Regions from separate parts of the Dethiothermospora halolimnae genome, predicted to be linked through region 2. Evidence: riboswitches for the same ligand, from Rfam matches in the RefSeq annotation. Region 2 holds a riboswitch; the other holds the start of a gene.

Region 1 (10,733 bases), on a different contig from region 2:
TTTATCCCCTCCAATACTTCAGATAATTTATCAATTTCTTCTTTAGTCCTCTTTTCTGTAACGCAATATAAAGTGGAATTACTATATTGGGGATAATCTTTACCTAGCTTATATCCTCCTAAAATATTATTCTCTAATAGTTCACTATTTAACTTATCACTTGGTACATCACTTGTTATAGGGAATTCTTTGAAAAAGGGTTTGTTAAATAGTGGTTTATATTTTCCTGATTCAGTTATTTTATCAAAGGCATAATGGGCATTTTTAGCTGAATTTACTGCCACTTCTCTTATTCCCTTTTTCCCTAAAGCAGTTAAATATACCGTAGCTGCTAAGGCATTTAATGCCTGATTAGAGCATATATTAGACGTAGCCTTTTCTCTTCTTATATGTTGTTCCCTTGCCTGTAAAGTAAGAACAAAGGCCCTATTACCGTCTTTATCCTTTGTTTCCCCTACAATCCTGCCTGGAAGCTTTCTCATAAGCTTTTTAGTTGTTGCCATAAAGCCAAGATATGGTCCTCCAAAGTTTAGGTTGTTTCCTAGGGATTGGCCTTCCCCAACAACAATATCTGCTCCGTACTCTCCTGGAGACTTTAATATACCTAATGATATAGGATCAACACTTACCATAAACTTAGCTTTCTTAGCGCTATGGGTTATCTTTTCTATTTCCTCTACATCTTCTAACAACCCAAAAAAGTTTGGATGCTGTACTATTACTGCTGCAGTATTATCACTAACACTTTCTTTTAGTTTATCTATATCCGTGGTTCCATTATCGTCATCAACCTCTATAACATCTAAGTCTTGAGCCTTTGCATATGTCTTTAAAACCTTTCTATATTCTGGGTGAACAGTTTTTGAAATAACTATTTCATTTTTTCTTGTACTTAAAACTGCAGTTATGGCCCCTTCAGCTATGGCAGTTGCTCCATCATAAACTGAAGCATTAGCTACATCCATCCCTGTTAAGTTACATATTAAGCTTTGAAACTCAAATATGGTCTGAAGGGTTCCTTGACTTATTTCAGCTTGATATGGAGTATATGCTGTATAAAATTCAGATCTTGATATAACATGATCTACAACAGAGGGTATATAATGATCATAAGCACCTGCCCCTAAAAAGCACGTCAAGTCATTTATTGTTTTATTCTTGGAACTAAGATTTCCCATATGTTTTCTTATCTCTAATTCAGATAATGAATTTCCTATATTAAGATCTCCTTTAAATTTAACGTCTTCAGGAATATCATCAAATAATCTATCTACACTTTCACATCCAATTTCCTTTAGCATTTCCTCTTTATCTTTTTTAGTTGTAGGTATATATTTATGCATATTTATCTCTCCTTTTCACAGAAATCTTCATATTCCTCTGGGGACATCAAATCATCTAACTGGGATTTATCTGAAATCTTGATTAACATAAACCAGTTTCCATAGGGATCAGCATTTATTGCTTCTGGACTATCTAAAACATCTTGATTTACTTCTAATACAGTCCCTCCTATTGGCATAAAAGAATCCGATGCTGCCTTTACTGATTCAATAACTCCATATTCCTCTTCTCTATCAAACTCATCATCTTCCTCTGGTAAATCTACAAAAACAATATCTCCCAGTGAGTTTTGGGCAAAATCTGTTATTCCTATATATGCATTGTCTCCTTCTACTTTTATCCATTCATGATCCTTTGTATATAATAATCCCTTTAAAATTTTCATTTTTTAATTCCTCCTATTTTTTATAATTTTTACTTAAGAACCTTTTACTTATAATTTCAGCTTTAACAGCCTTTTTTCTTATTTTTATATCTATATCTGTTCCTATTTTTGAATAATTACTATCTACCATAGCTAACCCTATATTTTTCTTTAATGTAGGTGAGAAATATCCTGTTGTAACAAAACCTATCTTTTTATCATCATATAAAACATCATATTGTTCCCTAGGTATTCCCCTTCCCTTCATTTCAAAACCTACAAGTTTCCTTTTAAGTCCTTCTTGTTTCTCTTTAACTAAAGCTTCTTTTCCAATAAAGTCATCTTTATCTAACTTAACAAAAAATCCTAACCCTGCTTCTAATGGTGTTATATTCTTTGATATCTCATGACCATATAAGGGTAATGTAGCTTCAAATCTAAGGGTATCTCTAGCTCCAAGGCCTATAGGTTTTATACTATATTCCTCTCCTGCCTTTAATATTTCATTCCATATACCCACTAGATTATCTGGGTCTGTATATATTTCAAATCCATCTTCTCCTGTATATCCTGTTCTTGATACTAAACATTTTTTATTATTTATTAGTACTTCCCTATTAAAACGGAAAAACTTTATTGTTGATAAGTCTGTATCACTTATTTTTTCAAGTATCTCTTCTGCTTTAGGTCCCTGTAGTGCCAATTGCCCCATGCTATCAGAAATATTTGATATCTCTATATCATAATCTTTTTTATTTTCTAGAATCCATTTAAAATCTTTATCTATATTTGCTGCATTTACAACCAATAGAAAGTGTTTCTGTGATATCTTATAGGCTAATAAATCGTCTACTATTCCCCCATCTTCATAACACATAAGACTGTATGCTACCTGATTATCATCTAAATCCTTAACATTATTAGTTATAATACGGTTCACAAACTCCAATGCATCATTGCCCTTTATCTCTATTTCTCCCATATGGGAAACATCAAAGAGCCCCGCACTATCCCTAACTGTATTATGTTCTACAACAAGTCCCTCATACTGGATAGGTAACTCCCATCCAGCAAAGTCTATAATTTTACCCTTTAAGTTTACATGTTCATTATATAAAGACGTTCTCATAATATCACTCCTTCAAGCATAATATTGGTTTTTTACGTATAAAAAAGAGGAATAAGACAATATACCCCAATTAGAGTATACTGTCCTATTCCTCTGTAATTTACCTGAGAGATTCTAAACACTTTAATAAAGTGTATTGCTCCTACGGTGTTCTCTAGAACTTTCCAGAGGGCCATCAAATAACGATTCTTTTGCCTGAAAGTTTCTATATGCTATACATATATTGCTCCTTCGGCTCCCTGTTGGGCATCTCTCGTTATTATCATCTGGTTATTATTAATTTATAACTATATTATATTAAAATTTTCAAAAAATTCAATACATTATAAGTAACTGTTATATATATCATTATTTATTATTATAGATTTATAACAAAGGTTATATGAAATAATCATGTTAACCTTTTCCTTTAGTTATCCACGTTATCCACATAATCCACAATCTACAGTGGATAACTTTATGTAAACTCAACACCACTGTTATCAACTGTATTGTAGCAATTTCAAATTTACATAATATTAGTTTTCCACATTTTTAAAACTTATCCACAATAAATTATTAACAACTATCCCTTCAATCTCTAGTTATAATATCTTACTATAGCTATATATATTCCCCTTGCTATTTTTTGCTGATACTCATCACTTTTTAGTAGTCTAAGCTCATCGGGATTAGATAAAAATCCACATTCTACTAATATAGCCGTAGCTTTTACTTCCCGTAGTAAATATACACTATTTGTAGATTGGCACATTCTTTTATTATTATTATCTAATATTTTTTTTAATTCTTCTTGTATTATTTTAGCAAGTGCTTTTCCCTCTTCACTCCCCTTCTGATAAAAGGTTTGGGCTCCATAGTATTTACTCTGACCAAAACTATTTAAGTGTATAGTTATAAACAAGTCGGGGTTTATATCGTTTGTCATTATCCTCCTATTTCTCAAATCTTCATTCTTCTTTTGATTATAACTCTTTGATTTTTCTGTATATAACCCTTCATCCTTATCTCTAGTCATGATTACTTTACATCCTGCCTGTTCTAATAGTTTTTTTAACCTTAATGAAATACTAAGATTAATATCTTCCTCTTCCGTTCCATCCTTAGCTAAAGCCCCTGGATCCACACCTCCATGTCCTGGGTCTATTACTATCACTTTATCAGTTATTGATAAATTAAAAGTAGGTTGGACCTTATTATATCCTAAAAAGAATATTATCAATCCTATTATTACTAATAGGAAAATTAAAACATGAGCCTTTTTTATGAATATTACCCTCATAACACTCCCCCTATGTTTATTCATATATTAATACTATTAGTTGGAATGTTGTCCATATTACAAAAAAAGAACAAAGTCACCTTTAGTGCTTCTTTATTCTGTACAGAGTACAGAGGACAAAGTGCAGGGAATTGGTGAAAACATAAACATATATAGGGCTTCTTCTAGAAGAACTATTATACCAAAGACTGTATTTTCAATGAGCTGTGGGATTACGAATCCCCCAGCAACTAAAAAATTCCGTTGGTGCTTCTTTATTCCGTACAGAATGTAAGGTGCAGGGAGTTGGTGAGACCATAACAAAAAAAACGCCGGTATATACCGGCGTTTTTGATAAAATATAACTATCTTTTTGAGAATTGTGGAGCACGTCTTGCTTTCTTTAGACCATACTTCTTTCTTTCCTTCATTCTTGGGTCTCTAGTTAAGAAACCAGCTTTTTTAAGTACAGGTCTTAACTCACCGTCAGCTTTTAATAATGCTCTTGATATTCCATGTCTTATAGCTCCTGCTTGACCTGTAAATCCACCACCATTAACATTTACTATTACATCATATTTGTCTAATGTATCAGTAATATTTAGCGGTTCCTTTACAGTTGCCTTTAACGTATCAAAGTTAAAGTAAACATCTAAATCTCTTTTATTTACAGTGATGTTTCCGTTACCTGGAACTAGTCTTACCCTAGCTACAGATTTCTTTCTTCTTCCTGTTCCATAATATTGTATCTTAGCCACTTCCAGTCCTCCCTTCCTGAACTATTATATTTCGTAAACTTCAGGCTTTTGAGCTTCATGATTATGCTCAGATCCTCTGTATACTTTTAATTTTTTAATCATTTTTCTTCCTAAACTATTCTTAGGAAGCATTCCCTTAACTGCTAATTCAAATACCTTTTCAGGTTTTTCAGCTAGCATTCTCTTGTAAGGTATTTCTCTTAAACCACCTGCATATCCAGTATGATATTTATAAGTTTTTTGATTTGCTTTCTTACCTGATACAACAACTTTTTCAGCATTTAAAATTATTACAAAGTCTCCTGTATCAACATGAGGAGTATAAGTTGGCTTATGCTTCCCTCTTAATATCTTGGCAACTTCACTTGCAAGTCTACCTAATGTCTTTCCTTCTGCGTCTATTACATACCATTTTCTTTCAATTTCTCTTGGTTTGGCTATAAAGCTTTTCAATCCATTTCCCTCCTTATTCCAATTGGAAAAATTTATCTATATGTTAAAAACCCGGGGCTAGTGGATTTTTAATAGCATAACACATGTTTCTATTTTAATACAATGTGCCAAGTGTGTCAAGGAATTAATTATTAATTTAATATAATACCTTTTTAAGATACAGACCTTGGGGTTTTGCAGTGGGTCCAGCATTATTTCGGTTCTTAGATTTTATAATGTGGAGGATTTCTTTACCTTCTATTTTACCCTTTCCCACGTCCAATAATGTTCCAACTATTATTCTTACCATATTATATAAAAATCCATTTCCTTTAAAGGTTATATCTATAATATTGTCCCTTTTTTCAAAATTTATATCATATATTTCCCTAAATGTATCCTTCACTTTACTTCCAGAGGCCATAAAAGCTATAAAGTCATGTTCTCCTAAAAAGTACTCAGATGCCTTCTTCATTTTATCATAATTAATATCATATGGCACATGATAAGAATAATTTCTAAATATTGGACTTCTTATTTTATTATTATATATCCTATATTTATATATCTTACCCTTTGCACTATATCTAGCATGGAAATTTTTGTCCATATCCTGTGAATCTATAATAGCTATATCATCGGGTAACATACTGTTTAATGCAAACTTTATTTTATCCGCTGGTATATTGGAGTTAGTATAAAAGCTTGCCGTCTGCCCTAAGCCATGGACTCCCCTATCTGTTCTACCAGCACCATGTATTTTAATTTTTTCCTTAGTAATCTTTATGATAGCATCTTGAACCTTCTGTTGCACCGTTACAACATTAGGTTGTATTTGCCAACCATAATAGTTTGTACCATCATATTGTATTGTAAGTTTTATATTTCTCATAACATTACACCCTATATATTATTATTCCAATTAGCAAGATTAAAGCTACCCCTAGGGAAATATAATCCCTTTTCTCTAGCTTCAATTGCTTCATTCTAGTTCTATTTTCTCCTCCCCTATAGCATCTTGCCTCCATAGCCATGGCAAGTTCGTCAGCCCGTCTAAAGGCACTTACAAATAGGGGTACTAAAAGGGGTACTAAACTCTTAGCTCTATTTAAAATATTACCACTTTCAAAATCAGCTCCCCTTGCCATTTGAGCCTTCATTATTTTATCTGTTTCTTCTAATAGTGTAGGTATAAACCTTAAAGCTATTGTCATCATCATTGCCAATTCATGAGCCGGTACTCCTATCCGCTTAAATGGATTTAATAAGTGTTCTATGCCATCAGTTAATGAAATAGGGGATGTAGTAAGGGTCAATAATGAAGTGCCTGTTATTAGAAATACCAGTCTTAATGCCATAAAAACTGCTTTATATAATCCTTCTTCTGTAATATCCACTGGACCTATTTCTAATAATGTTTTTCCATCTGTAACAAACAGGTTTATAACAAAGGTTATAAGTATAATAATCATTATTGGTTTTAGACCTTTAAAAATATATTTTATAGGTATCTTTGATAACAAAATAGTGGTAACCATAAAGGTAACTATAAAAAGATATGGTAGAAAATCATTTATAAAAAATAGTGATATTATAAATATAAAAGTTACTATTATTTTCATCCTAGGATCTAATTTATGAACCACTGTGTCTCCTGGAAAATATTGTCCTATGGTTATATCTTTAATCATGTCTATTTCCCCTTAAATATTTTAGTATTTCTTCCTTAGCCTCATCCACAGTTATTATATCATCTTTTATATCACTAAACTTATTTTTCAAAGCCCTCATAAAATAAGTAATCTGGGGAACTGCTAAACCCACTTCTTCAAGTTTATATATTCTTTTAAATATTTCCCTTGGGCTACCATCCATTTTAATCTTACCATTATGCATAACTATCAATCTATTAACTAATTTAGCAACATCCTCCATGCTATGGGAAACTAATATTATAGTAATATCATTATTTTTATATAAACTTTCAATCTGACCAAGTATCTCATCTCTACCTTTGGGATCTAACCCTGCTGCAGGTTCATCTAATATTAGTATATCTGGCTTCATGGCTAAAACACCTGCAATGGCAACCCTTCTTCTTTGACCTCCGCTTAATTCAAATGGGGATCGATCCTTTAGGTTATAATCAAGTCCCACCAGTTCCATAGATTCCTTTATTCTCTTTTCTATGTCATTCTTATTAAGACCTAAATTCTTAGGTCCAAATCCAATGTCTTTATAGACCGTTTCTTCAAATAACTGATGCTCTGGATATTGAAATACTAACCCTACTTTTTCTCTTATCTTCTTTAATTTTACCTTTTTTTCTGTTATATCAAAATCATTTATAATTATACTTCCTGATGTAGGTTTTAATAAACCATTTAAATGTTGTATCAATGTTGATTTTCCTGATCCTGTATGGCCTATAAGCCCTATAAATTCGCCATTATCTATATTTAAATTTATATCATCTAATGCCTTCACTTCAAAGGGATTACCAGGATTATATATATAGGTTAAATTATTAATTTTAATGGTCATAATTTCATCACCAATTCCTCCACCGTTAAAACATCTACAGGAACATCTATACCTTCTTTCCTTAATTTATAAGCCAGTTCTGTCACTTGGGGTACATCAAGACCTAGTTTTTTTACTTCATCCACATGACTAAACACCTCTTTAGGAGTTCCCTGTAAAATTATTTTTCCCTGTGACATTACAACTATCCTATCGGCATTAACTGCTTCGTCCATATAATGGGTTATATGAACAATGGTCTTATTTTCTTCTCTATTTAACTTACTTATAGTATTCATTACTTCCTTTCTTCCCGATGGATCTAACATAGCTGTAGGTTCATCTAGTATAATACACTGTGGATTCATAGCCAATACCCCGGCTATGGCAATTCGCTGCTTTTGTCCCCCAGACAATAAATGGGGTGCATGGGTTCTATATTTATACATGCCTACAATTTTTAATGCCTCATCTACCCTTCTTCTGATTTCTTTAGACTCTATTCCTTGATTTTCTGGGCCAAATGCAACATCTTCTTCAACTATCGTTGCAACTATTTGATTATCTGGATTTTGAAATACCATACCTGCAGTTTGTCTTATGTTCCATATAAGTTCTTCTTCCCTCGTATTCATACCATTTACAAAAACATTCCCATCACTGGGTACTAACAAGCCATTTATTAATTTTGCCAACGTAGATTTTCCTGATCCATTGTGCCCAAGTATTACAACAAATTCTCCTTTTTGAATTTGTAAATTAACATCGTTTACCGCTAAAACATCTTTATCCTCGTTACCTACATATTTATAGCTTAAATTATCTATATTTATCATAGTATCCATTTATACCCCTCATTCTCGTTATTAGATATAATCTTTGTAACTCCTGCTTTATTTTAGCATATAAACATACTTAAATCAAAACATTTTAAAGATAATTGGTTAGGGGATTACGAATCCCCCAACAACTACAATAAAAAATAATAAAAAACTAGGGATTAAATTGCAAGCGCAATCTAATCCCTAACTTTTTATACTAATTCTAGTATAGCCATTTCTGAACCATCGCCTCTGCGAGGTCCAAGTTTTAATATCCTTGTATAGCCACCATTTCTCTCTTCATACTTTGGTGCTATTTCATCAAATAAATTCTTTACAACAGTTTCATCATATACATATGATAACACCTGACGTCTTGCATGTAAGTCGCCTCTTTTAGCTAATGTAATCATCTTTTCAGCGATTCTTCTTGTCTCTTTAGCTCTAGTGACTGTAGTTTCTATCTTACCATTCTTTAAAAAACTAGTTACTAAGTTTCTTAACATAGCCTTTCTTTGGTCAGTAGGGCGTCCAAGTTTTCTACGCTTAGCCATCTTTATCCCTCCTTTTTATACAGGGTTAATCATCTATTTTAGTGTTACTCTTCACTTTTTCTTAGTCCTAACCCTAATTCAGCAAGCTTTTTCTCTACCTCTTGAAGAGATTTCTTTCCTAGATTTCTTACCTTCATCATATCTTCTTCAGATTTTTGAGCTAACTCATCTACTGTGTTAATACCTGCTCTTTTTAGACAGTTGTATGATCTTACAGATAAGTCTAGTTCCTCTATAGTCATCTCTAATACTTTTTCTTTCTGATCTTCTTCTTTTTCTACCATGATTTCAACATCACTTACATGATTAGTCAAATCAATAAATAACTCTAAGTGATCATTTAATATTTTTGCACCTAATGATACTGCCTCTTCTGGGGTTATAGTACCATCTGTCCATAATTCTATGGTAAGCTTATCATAATCACTCCTCTGTCCAACCCTTGTGTTTTCAACCTTAAAGTTAACTTTTTTTACTGGAGTAAATATGGAGTCAACTGGTATAGTTCCAATAGGTTGAGACTCATCTTTATTGTTTTCAGCACCTACATACCCTCTACCTTTTTTCATTTCAAGTTCCATATATAACTTACCATCATCTTCTAATGTTGCTATGTGTAAATCCTCATTAATAATTTCCACATCTGCACCTGTTATAATGTCACCTGCTGTTACTTTTCCTTGACCCTCTGCTTCTATCCTAAGGGTCACCGGTTCCTCAGTATGCATAATGGCAGCTATCTCTTTTATATTCAGAATAATTTCTGAAACATCTTCTAAAACTCCAGGAACAGTAGAAAATTCATGTAGTACCCCTTGAATTTTTATTGATGAAACTGCTGCACCTGGAAGTGAAGAAAGTAATATCCTTCTTAAAGAATTACCTAAAGTTGTAGCATAACCTCTCTCTAAAGGTTGCAAAACAATTTTACCATAGGTATTGTCATCATTGGTCTCAATCATTTCTATACTTGGTTTTTCAAATTCAATCATTTAACATAAACCCTCCTCATAAACTTTATTATTATATCTTGAGGGTACTGATTCTAATCTATATTACTACTTAGAATATCTCTCAACGATTAAGTGTTCTTCGATTGGTAACTCTATATCTTCTCTAGATGGTTCACTCACAACTTTACCTTGTAAGTTCTCAACATCCACTTGTAACCATGGCTTTACATTACCTTGATGGTTCTCAACAAGCTCTTTGAATTTTTCTGAAGACTTGCTCTTTTGCTTAACCTCGATTACATCTCCTACTGACATTAAGTGTGAAGCTACATCTGATTTTCTACCATTAACAGTGAAATGTCCGTGATTTACTAATTGTCTTGCTTCTGCTCTTGATGAAGCAAATCCTAATCTATAAGCAACATTATCAAGTCTTAACTCTAACGTTTTTAATAGATTCTCACCAGTAATTCCTTCCATTTTATCTGCCATGTGATAATATTTAAGCATTTGCTTTTCAGAAACACCATAATATCTACGTACCTTTTGTTTCTCCCTTAATTGTACTCCGTAGTTTGATAATTTTACTCTTCT
Region 2 (10,733 bases):
AAAGACAACTTTAACTATAAACACCTTTTATATTATAATATTTTCTCCATCACCTTGCCCTGCATCATGTTATATACTGCCTCTTCAATATTTAAAGATGAAATGGTTACAGAAAATATTCCTACAAATCCCTTTCTAAGGCAACCCTTTTATCCAGTTGCTTAAAGTATCTAAAAACTCCCTTGTATATATCTTTTCCCCAATAAGAAAACTGTGGAGTAAAAGAAGGTGTTCCTTGTCTTGATACTTACTTTTTAATAGTTCATGGGTGGCATCTGGAAAAATATAAAGTTCATAGTTTTCCTTGCCCATGGCTTTAAATGTATCATCATAAATTTTATAGCTCTCATAAATATCCACATTTTGATCCTTTTCCCCAAACATACCTAAAAAAGGAACTGTCATGGTTTTTATACCTTTAGTGGCATTGGCATCTAAGTTTAAATGGGCAAAGTGAAAACGCTCTTTACTCATGGTTTTTCCATAGTCATGATTTAAAACAAAATCTACATAGCCTTTATAGTCATTTTTGACAATGAATTTATCATAAGTTTTTACATAGGACAGATAGTCTTTCTTTTCTTTTTCTGTATAATCTCTTCTTTCGGCCACTTTTGTTTCATAATATATATGCTGATCCATCCAATCAATGGCTCCACCAACAATAACAATAAAGTCTATAGGTGCCTCTGACTTAGAAAGTTCTGATATGACCCATCCTCCTTGAGAAAATCCCAGGACCCCTTTCTTTTCTATAGATACCTTATTTTCTAGAACCTTAAGGGCTGCTTCAACTTCATTACTGCGATCCTTCATGGTTTGTTTAAGCCAGTTACCCTCGGATTTAGAAACCCCAGCTTTATCATATGAAAAACAAGCGATCCCCTGATCTAGTAAATGGTTCATAATTAAGGCATAGCCTCCATTTAAAGTTCTATCTTGAGGTCCATCACCATGAATAAAAAATACTACATCATAAGGTGGCGGTGTATCTGGTAGATACAAAGACCCTGAAAGATTTGTACCTAAATTGGTAAAGTTGATTTCCATCTCTTTGTCGTATGCGACCTGAAAATTTTCAAGTCGATCAATTACTATAATTATTAATAAAGCTAATATTAAAATGACCATAATGATTTTCTTTTTACCTTTACTAGGCATAATAATCCTCCAGTTTCATTTTATTTATTCTACCATGGGGAAATTTTTACTGCCTAATTAATTATAAACTATCCATATTTTCACCTCTTATTTTCTTAATTATATACATATGAAATTGTGAATCTGCCTCCGGATAATCCGTATAATTGTCACTTAGAATTTTCCAATCTGCTTCTATATCCTTTAGAATACTCTTTAAATGTTTTTCCCTCTTTGCACCTTTAATCATAAAGTTACATAATACCCCTCCAACTTTTAATTCTGAAGCCACACGTTTTATAAAATTAGTTTCCTTCTTTATATCACTCTTATAGAAGTGCAGCATCGAATCAAGAAGCACTAAATCATACTCAGATGATATTGGGTAAGTATATACATCTCCAACTTCCCCTATAACCTTTAGATTTTCATTATTAGCTATTTGATTCATTTGGTCAAGACCAACTTTTGAAATATCGATTCCTTTTACTGTATAGCCTAATCTACCTAAAAATAATGCATCTCTACCTTGACCACATCCTAAATCTAAAACCTTACCTTTAGGTTCATATTCTTTAAAAAACTCCACTAACCCTAGATAGGGTTCACCAAAATAATTCTTCTCTTTATAGTATTTATCATAAGTTGGTTTTGTCATTTTAATCTTTCTCCCTATAATACACTAGCAATATATTTTCGATTTATTTTAATAGGCATTTAAATTTTATACCCATTTTTTCCGTACTTTAATAGAACCCTTAAATAAAAATCCCTCAAACCTATTAGTCTGAGGGAACATAAAAATCCTTCTAAACCCGCTCTATCAAACAAACGGTCTCAACGTGGGGTGTATGGGGAAACATATCCATGCACTTAACCTTCTTTACCTCATATCCCCTCTCAACAAATACCGGCAAATCCCTAGCTAAGGATGTTGGTTTACAGGATACATAAACAAATACCTCTGGATTAAAGTCTATTATTTTATTTATAGCCTTTGGATGTATCCCATCCCTTGGAGGATCAAGGATTATTAGGTCAGGTGTATCATCAATCTCTGATACCTTTTCCATAACATCTCCTGCTATAAAGTGACAGTTATCTAAATCGTTTAACTTAGCATTGTCCTTAGCTGACTTAACTGCTTCTTCTACTATTTCTATACCTATAACCTTTTTAGCCACTGGAGCCATTATTTGGGCTATAGTTCCGGTTCCACAGTATAGATCAAATATAGTTTTATTATCTGTATCTCCAGCAAAGTCCCTAACTATGCTATATAGCTTTTCTGCACCTAGTGAATTAGTTTGAAAAAATGAAAATGCCGATATATTAAATTTAAGTCCTAATATTTCTTCAGTTATATAGTCCTGTCCATATAAAACTTTAGTTTCATCGCTTTTTACTACATCTGCAAGACCATCATTTATTGTATGTAAAAAGCCTTTTAACTCCCCATCATATTCTATGGCTTTAAGTCTATTGATAAGCTCTGTTAAGTCTAATTCTTCTTGGGAACTTGTAACTAGATTAGCTAATAATTCTCCAGTTTTTATTGCCTTTCTCACTACTAAATGTCTTAATACTCCCTTATGGGTCTTTTTATGATAAAATGGAGTTTCCTTTTCTCTAAAATATTCTAGTACCGTAGATAAAACCTTAGTAAAGTCTTCATCTACTATTTGACACCCATCCACTGTAACTATTTCATAGAATTTTCCCCTTTGATGCATCCCTAAAGATAGTGGACCTCCTTTTTCTATATCTCCAAAGGAAAATTCCATTTTATTTCTATATTGATACTCATTTGGGCTGCTTTCTATTCCTAAATATTCATAGTCTTCTATTCCAGCTTCATTAAGTAATTTATTAACCTGATTTGATTTTATATTTAATTGTTCTTCATAGGGAATAGTTTGATATGAACATCCCCCACAGGTATCAAAGTGTTCACATACCGCTTCCTTTTCTATTGGAGATTTAGCTGTAACTTCTAAAAGATTAGCCTGTATTTTATTTTTTCTTTTCTTTTTTACTCTGGCTTTTACCTTTTGCCCTTTTATAGTATTTTTAACTATTACCTTCCTATCATCTATGTATCCTATACCTTTATTCGGAAATAACACATCTTCTATTTCTATTTCTATAACTTCATTTTTCTTAACCATTAGATCCTCCCTTTCAATATAATCCTCCTAGACCTTTAATCTTTTGACTATTATCTATTAACTGTTAACTATTAACTATATATATTTTATCTTTCCTCTCTTATCTCTCCACTATTCTCTATAAGTCCCTTTTTCCACCTCTTCATACGGTGGGAGGACTGGACATGTCCAGTCCCTACGTTCTTAATCTACTGTTTATTATTTATTAACTATTATCTATAATAAGTGTTTTAACAAAAAAATCAATGGCAAAGCCATTGATTAATAAACTCCCTTTTCATTTAAAAAGTCTTTATACTTATGATCTGACTTTAATATATGTTTCTCTATCCAATCGGCTATAAACATAAGCGTATCCATAACAACTTTATCTTGTCTCAAATCCACATCTTGACTTTGAATTTCTTTTATCCTTTCTACAAATAAATTATGCTCTTCTTTATGGGCTTCTATATCACTAACATTATATTTTTCCATTAGCCTTTCTTCATAATCAAAGTGATATATAGTATATTCTTCTAGTTCTTTAAATATGGCCATTATTTCATCGTAATGGTCTAAACCATCTTTAGTCTTTATTATATTATGTAGATTTTCTCCCAATTGAAATAAGTATTTATGTTGTTTATCAACCTCTTTTATATTACAACTAAAATTCTCTCTCCATTTAAACATGGTTATTCCCCCTCTACTTGAAAATTCCTATCAAGATTATAACACAATGGAGCTTTTTATTCCACATATATAAAACAGAAAATTCTTTAGCATAATGCTAAAGAATTTTATCTTAAAACTAAATCATCTAATTTACAACATAATATATTGGCTAAGACTTCCATCTTTGTAAAACTTGGATTCCTCTTATCTCCTCTTTCTAGTTCTTCTAAATATGATTTTGATATGGACGTATGGTATTTACCACTTTTAGTTAAAGTCTCAACATCCTTAGCTGTATAACCTAGGTTTACTCTAAGCTCTCTGATTTTTTTCCCATTTAACATAATGGCAAGCCTCCTAAGAAGATTTATTGACTTTTCTAACTCTATTATATAACTTTTTCTAATGTATTTGTTGATTTTTCAGAATATTTAACAAAAGTTTATTATTTGTAATAAAATAGGTTTATTATATAGATATTTAATTTTTGTTGAAAATATTCTTTGTAAATTTAAGTTGGGGGATTACGAATCCCCCAACAACCAAACAATTAACAATCTCCTAACACTAAATTATTAACAATCTCCTAACACTAAATTATTAACAATCTCCTAACACTAAATTATTAACAATCTCCTAACACCAAATCATTAAAAACCGCTCAATACCAAATTACTAAAAATTCATCAATAACTGAACGTCCAAATCGTTTCAATGTTTTACTATTTAGATGTTACTGCCCTTGTAATTTTTCTTTTGCTCCTTATTGCCATTGATATAGTTGATCCAACTAATCCAGCACTTATTCCACCTATTATTGCAAAGAAAATAGCAAATATTACACTTTTAGGATCATTAAATCCAAAGGGTGCTATAAGCCCCGGAATAGGAGATGCTGTTCCTGGAGCATTATTTATAATATTAAAATATGCCGCTGACAATCCTGCCAATCCCCCTCCTATGAAGTTAGAGAAATATATTGGCATTGGGTTTTGGGTTATAACGTCGGCTTGAGTTAATGGCTCTAACATAACACTCAATACATTTGATGAGTCCCCTAATTTTAGTCTTTTAAATACTAAACCATTTGTAAATGAACCTCCTACACAGGCTATTGATGCGATACCCATTGCCAATCCCCTAAGTCCTAACATTGCAGTTAATGCCATAGAACTTAATGGTGACGTACACATCATCTTCATTATTCCCCCTAGTAAAAATCCCATTAAATAGGGTGATTGTTCCGATGCCACCACTATCATATTTCCTATATTACTTAAGGTAGAGTTAACTACTGGAGCTGAACCAAATCCTACTATTCTAGCTATAGGAGCTATTAATAATGCTCCTAGGATTACATCTACTCCCTTTGGTAACCTCTTCTCAAGTATTGGTCCTATTAGTCCAACCACATATCCTGCTATAAATCCTGGAAGTATTCCATAGCCTGCCATTGCCGCTCCTGCTGTAACGGCATATATAGGGTTCACCCCCATATTAAGGGATACTAATATTGTGGCTGCTATTCCCCCTACACTTCCCGATGCACTTCCAACTTCTCCCAAGAATTTTATGTTTAAAAAGTCTCCATTTATATATTTATGAATAGCCTCAACTAAAAAAGTTGCTACCGCCGCATTTGCCAGGCCTGACATTGCTTTATTTCCCTTTGGTGCCTTTAAACTAAATCCTGAAAATAAAATAAGTGTTAATATTAATAGTCCCATTCCTTTAATAATTATCATTAATATCCCTCCAGTCTTTTATTTTTTTACATACAAAAAGACAGGGAATAATAGCATAGTAAAACTAATGCTTATTATTCCCTGTCCTTTTATCTGAAAGTTTCCTTGTTAGAAAACAAGTTTCTTCGTCGATGCCCTTATGTAAGGGTCTCTCCAGGGTTGTGTCAAATCATTGTAATGACCTGAGAGCTTCAAAATAAATTCTTAGCATAAATTTATTTTTTTCTCCTACGGTTATCCCTAACGGATATCTCCAATGATTTTCACCCACCATTATTAAGTTTTATCTTGCAATAACATTCTATGATTATACAAAGGATTTGTCAATAGAAAACTCCATAAATATTTATTATGGATACAAAAGATTTATTGATTTTTTAAATATCTATTAAACCAATCTGTTATTTCCTTTAATCTTCTTATCCTATGTTTCGGTTTTCCACTTCTACTTAGTTCATGATTTTCCCCTTTAAATAAGCATAGCCTTGACTCAACACCAAAGTATTTTAATGCTGTAAACATTTGAAATCCTTCTGGACTCCAACATCTATAGTCCTCTTCCGAGTGAATGAATAGTGTTGGGGTTTTCACTTTATCTGCATATTTTAGTGGCGAATGTTCCCAAAGTTTCTGTTGATCTTCCCAAGGTGTAGAGCCCCCTTGATCATGGACGAAATAATATCCTATATCAGTGGTGCAGAATTTTGAAATCCAGTTTGATATACTTCTTTGGGATGCTGCGGCTTTAAACCTATCTGTATGGCCTATAATCCAGTTTGTCATAAATCCTCCATAGGATCCCCCGGTTACTCCTACATTGTCTTTATCTATAAATTTATAATTATCAAGAATATAATCGGTAAATTTCATTATATCATCATAGTCTATTGTTCCATATTTTCCCCTTATATCGGCAAATTCATTTCCCTTTCCATCACTGCCCCTGGGATTACAGAAAAATACAACATATCCTTTATTTGCCCAGCATTGCATCTCGTGATAGAATATTTCCCCATATACTGTTTTTGGCCCACCATGAATATCTAATATAGCAGGGTATTTTTTATTTTTATCAAAATCTATAGGTCTTAATATCCATCCATCTATACTAACTCCATCATTTTCAACAGTAACCTTTTCTGGCTTTATAATATTTTTATTATTAATTATTCCATCATTAAAATCAGTTACTTTTTTATCTTTACTATAGATCTCCTGTAGGTTAGTTCCATTAAATCCTATATATATTATATTTCCATCTACAACATCAAATCCATCTACAGTTCCATTATTATCTATAACCCTTTCTATATCACCATTTATATTGATTCTATTTAAGTATGACATATATCCTTCAGTTGTTGTAAAGTATAAGTACCCATTATCTACTTTTCTAACTTGAGAACCACCATATCTACAGTCACTTCCCACTGAATTCCACAAACTACGGTCAAAGTCTTTAGTTATACACTCTACTTCTTTATTAGATAAATCTAGTCTATAGAATTTTTCATTTTCGTTAACTCCATAACCTTTCATATCACTACCTGTAAATATTATATTGTTTTCTATAAAGTTAGCATAACTATAACTAAAGTTATCATATGGGGATATATTTTGTAACTTATCCTTATCGATGTGATATATATACATATCATCGGTTAATTCCATTTTGTTTTTATATCTTGAAGCTATAAATATAGCTTTTGTTTTGTCTTCATTTAGGTTAACACTACCAACACCTGTGTATTTATCGGTTATTTCATTTATACTATTATCCTTTGAATTATATATATATAATCTATTCCTCACCTTATTTGTGAAACCCCTTCCATTTCCCCAAAATGGTATCTCATCTATTACTTCATAATCCTTTTCCTCTTTTCTCCTTTTTAATTCTTTTTCCTTTTCATCTTCAGTTAAACCATCTAATTCTTTATTATAACTATTGTAACTTGCAGAGATTAGATACTCACTTCCATTTATTGGATTTATTCCGGTTACACTTCTAGGTATTTTAAAGGCCTTTACAGCCTCTCCCCCATTAATATTTATCTTATAATACTGGGTGAATTCTTCCCCTTCTTTTTTTCTTTCTTTATCTTTCTTATCCCTAGTTGCTGGAAATAATATATGCTCATTATCATCTAACCATATAAAATCACTTTCCTCATTAAAGGATGTTAACTTAAAATATTTATCCTCTGATACATTATAAATCCAAAGATTTGATAAATATTTATTATCTTCTAAATCTGTATTATGCTTTATAAAGCAAGCATACTCCCCATTATTTGAAAACTTAATTCCTGATAAAAACGTATAATTAATAAAATCATCTAGTTTTAACTTTTCCATGAAAATACCTCCCTTTTATTTAGAGTGTCTAATTATTATATTTCTATATAAGTATCAAATATTCCTTTTTAAGTATAAAAAAAGAAGGATATAATCTCCTTCTTTCTTATATATGATCAACCACATTATTAGCCCATCTTTTAGATATGAGCCTCGGTATACCTACTATGGCCTTTACCACCTCTTCTAAATATACAAGACCTATTACCCAATATATGGGAAGCTTGAATACCAAAGACCCTAAAAATGCCAACGGAACACCTATCAACCAAACACTACCGGTTTCTAATAAAAATCCAAAAAATGTATCTCCCCCACCCCTTAGGATTCCTACGACTAATATTGTATTAAACACTCTAATACTCATAGCTAAAGCCATAACTATCAATATTTTTTTTGCCAGTATATAAACCTCCGGAGTTTTCTCAAATAGCACTAATATATAAGGTGATAGTAAAATCAATAGTCCTCCTGTGACTATTCCAATAATAGGTCCTATTATAGAAAACTTTCTAGCATACCTTATCGCTCTATCTCTTTTATTAGCACCCAGAGCATTTCCTATCATAACAGCTGATGCATTGCCAAGTCCCATTGATACCACCATAAATAGATTGTTTATTGTGTTCGACACTTGGACTGCTGCCACTGCTGTTGTACTAATTCGTCCATAGGCAGCTAAATATGCACTCATACCTGCTACCCAGAAAGCCTCATTAGCTATGACAGGACCCGCCCTTTCTATAAATCTGCTAAGTAAATTAGTATTAAAACTCATCATTTCTGATATTTTACCGGCTAATACACCTTTTTTCCCATATATTATAGTAATAAGTAGTAATACTTCTATGGCCCTAGATATTAATGTGGCTATAGCGGCCCCTTTTATTCCTAAAGCTGGAAAACCGAAATTCCCTAATATCAGAGTGTAATTAAGTAAAGTATTACATCCTAAGGCTATGGCACTTACAAACATAGGTATCTTAGCCTGTCCTATACTCCTTGATGCAAATCCAAAACTAAAACTAATTCCATTTATAAAATAGCTAAAACAAACTATGATTAAATACTCCATACCTAATGATATAACTTCTGTATCATTGGTGAATATCCCCAGTATTTGTTCCGGTATTAATAAAGCAAGTGCCGTAAATAGTAAGCTAAGACTTCCCCCTAGTACCAAAGCCACTCCCATTATTCTCCTTATATTGATTACATCCTTTTTACCCCAAAATTGAGATATAAAAATTGCAGATCCACTATTTATTCCAAAGGACAATAATGCAAATATGAAAAAAAACTGATTTGCAAAGCCAACAGCAGCTATATTTGACTCTCCTAAACTAGCAATCATGACATTATCCACCATATTAAGAGACGATGATATCAAATTTTGTATGGCTATTGGAAGTCCTATGGCAAGTAGAGATTTATAAAATCTTTTATCCTCTGTAATAGCTCTATTCATAACTATACCTCCTCTACATAGGGTTCTAGATTTTTCACATGTCTTTGTTCCTCTTTTATCATTTCTGATAAAATGTTATATGCAACCCTATTAACATCCTTCTCACTTGTTACTAAACTTCCCTGTATACTAATAAGCAGTGCAACATTTTTCTTTTCAAGTTCCAAAGCTCCCTTTAATAATACTTTATAATCACCAGTTTGCGGTATATCCATATTATTTCTAAACTTATCTATTAACTTTGATATCTTATCATATATGTGAAGTGATATATCTTTTAAATCACTTTTTATAAATTTTTCTTTTAATTCATTATAATACTTAATATGTCTAAGTTCTTCCTTCATAAGTATATTTGATATTGCTTTAAATCTCAATGAACAATCTTTGCTTTCACATATCTTCTGATAAATTTCAACGGCTTTTTCTTCTATTAATATTAATTTATCTATTATATCTATTATATTATATCCCATCTTTAAACCTCCCATATAATTATACTGTTTTTCATATTAAATAAAAAGGAAATATATTTATTTTTCTATTAATAATGATTAAAGCATCATTTTTTCGGTAGATATATAATAAGGAGGGATATTTTGAATAAGATATTATTACCTGTAGACGGATCTGATATGTGTACAAAATCTTATAAATATGCCAAGGATTTTGCTATGAAATATGATGCTGAAATACTTATAGTTAATGTCCAATCATTACCCTACCAATGGGCCTATGCCCACAGTGACTTAGAGTATGATAGAAAAAAATACAATGAACTTGGCAATGATATTGTAAACAAAGCTAAACTTTTATTTGATGAGAGCAAAGTAAGGACAATGACCAAAGTGGAATTTGGAGACCCTGCAAGCACTATAATTGATGTAGCTAAAAAGGAAAATTGCGATATTATAATTATGTGTACCCACGGAATGGGAGCAGTTAAAAGATTTACTATAGGTAGTGTAACAAACAAGGTAGTTCATCATGCTGATATTCCCGTTTTAGTAGTTAGATAAAATATAATGTATTTATAAAAATGACCTAATGTTTAAACATTAGGTCATTTTGGATTTGAAGTATATTTAGACAAAGTAAGTAAAAATGGTAGCCATACCGCAGGATTTGTGGAAATATAGAATAAGGGAGAAAATCGTTTAGAATTCCACTGTTTGAGGGACACCGAGTTTGGAATTC

Evidence for each region. A riboswitch is a leader RNA that binds a small molecule or an ion and turns the genes downstream of it on or off. The one in region 2 is predicted to bind glycine.
Region 1: linked by a shared signal. The riboswitch ahead of gcvT (glycine cleavage system aminomethyltransferase GcvT) and the one ahead of V6137_RS16790 (PTS sugar transporter subunit IIC) in region 2 are both predicted to bind glycine.

Annotation. Positions count from the first base shown of each region.
Region 1 is NZ_JBAKFX010000001.1:146,140-156,872, forward strand. Features, by position in the region: gene gcvPA (aminomethyl-transferring glycine dehydrogenase subunit GcvPA) at 1-1,343, opposite strand, end outside; gene gcvH (glycine cleavage system protein GcvH) at 1,346-1,729, opposite strand; gene gcvT (glycine cleavage system aminomethyltransferase GcvT) at 1,743-2,837, opposite strand; glycine riboswitch at 2,928-3,008, opposite strand; glycine riboswitch at 3,011-3,103, opposite strand; gene cwlD (N-acetylmuramoyl-L-alanine amidase CwlD) at 3,418-4,119, opposite strand; gene rpsI (30S ribosomal protein S9) at 4,464-4,856, opposite strand; gene rplM (50S ribosomal protein L13) at 4,881-5,309, opposite strand; gene truA (tRNA pseudouridine(38-40) synthase TruA) at 5,446-6,180, opposite strand; gene V6137_RS00735 (energy-coupling factor transporter transmembrane component T family protein) at 6,185-6,979, opposite strand; gene V6137_RS00740 (energy-coupling factor transporter ATPase) at 6,972-7,832, opposite strand; gene V6137_RS00745 (energy-coupling factor transporter ATPase) at 7,829-8,647, opposite strand; gene rplQ (50S ribosomal protein L17) at 8,845-9,186, opposite strand; gene V6137_RS00755 (DNA-directed RNA polymerase subunit alpha) at 9,231-10,178, opposite strand; gene rpsD (30S ribosomal protein S4) at 10,245-10,733, opposite strand, start outside.
Region 2 is NZ_JBAKFX010000054.1:16,249-26,981, forward strand. Features, by position in the region: gene V6137_RS16765 (alpha/beta hydrolase family protein) at 136-1,161, opposite strand; gene V6137_RS16770 (class I SAM-dependent methyltransferase) at 1,223-1,798, opposite strand; gene rlmD (23S rRNA (uracil(1939)-C(5))-methyltransferase RlmD) at 1,950-3,308, opposite strand; gene V6137_RS16780 (bacteriohemerythrin) at 3,570-3,983, opposite strand; gene V6137_RS16785 (helix-turn-helix domain-containing protein) at 4,091-4,309, opposite strand; gene V6137_RS16790 (PTS sugar transporter subunit IIC) at 4,688-5,710, opposite strand; glycine riboswitch at 5,782-5,877, opposite strand; gene V6137_RS16795 (alpha/beta hydrolase family protein) at 6,077-8,068, opposite strand; gene V6137_RS16800 (MATE family efflux transporter) at 8,175-9,536, opposite strand; gene V6137_RS16805 (hypothetical protein) at 9,539-10,012, opposite strand; gene V6137_RS16810 (universal stress protein) at 10,136-10,555, shown strand.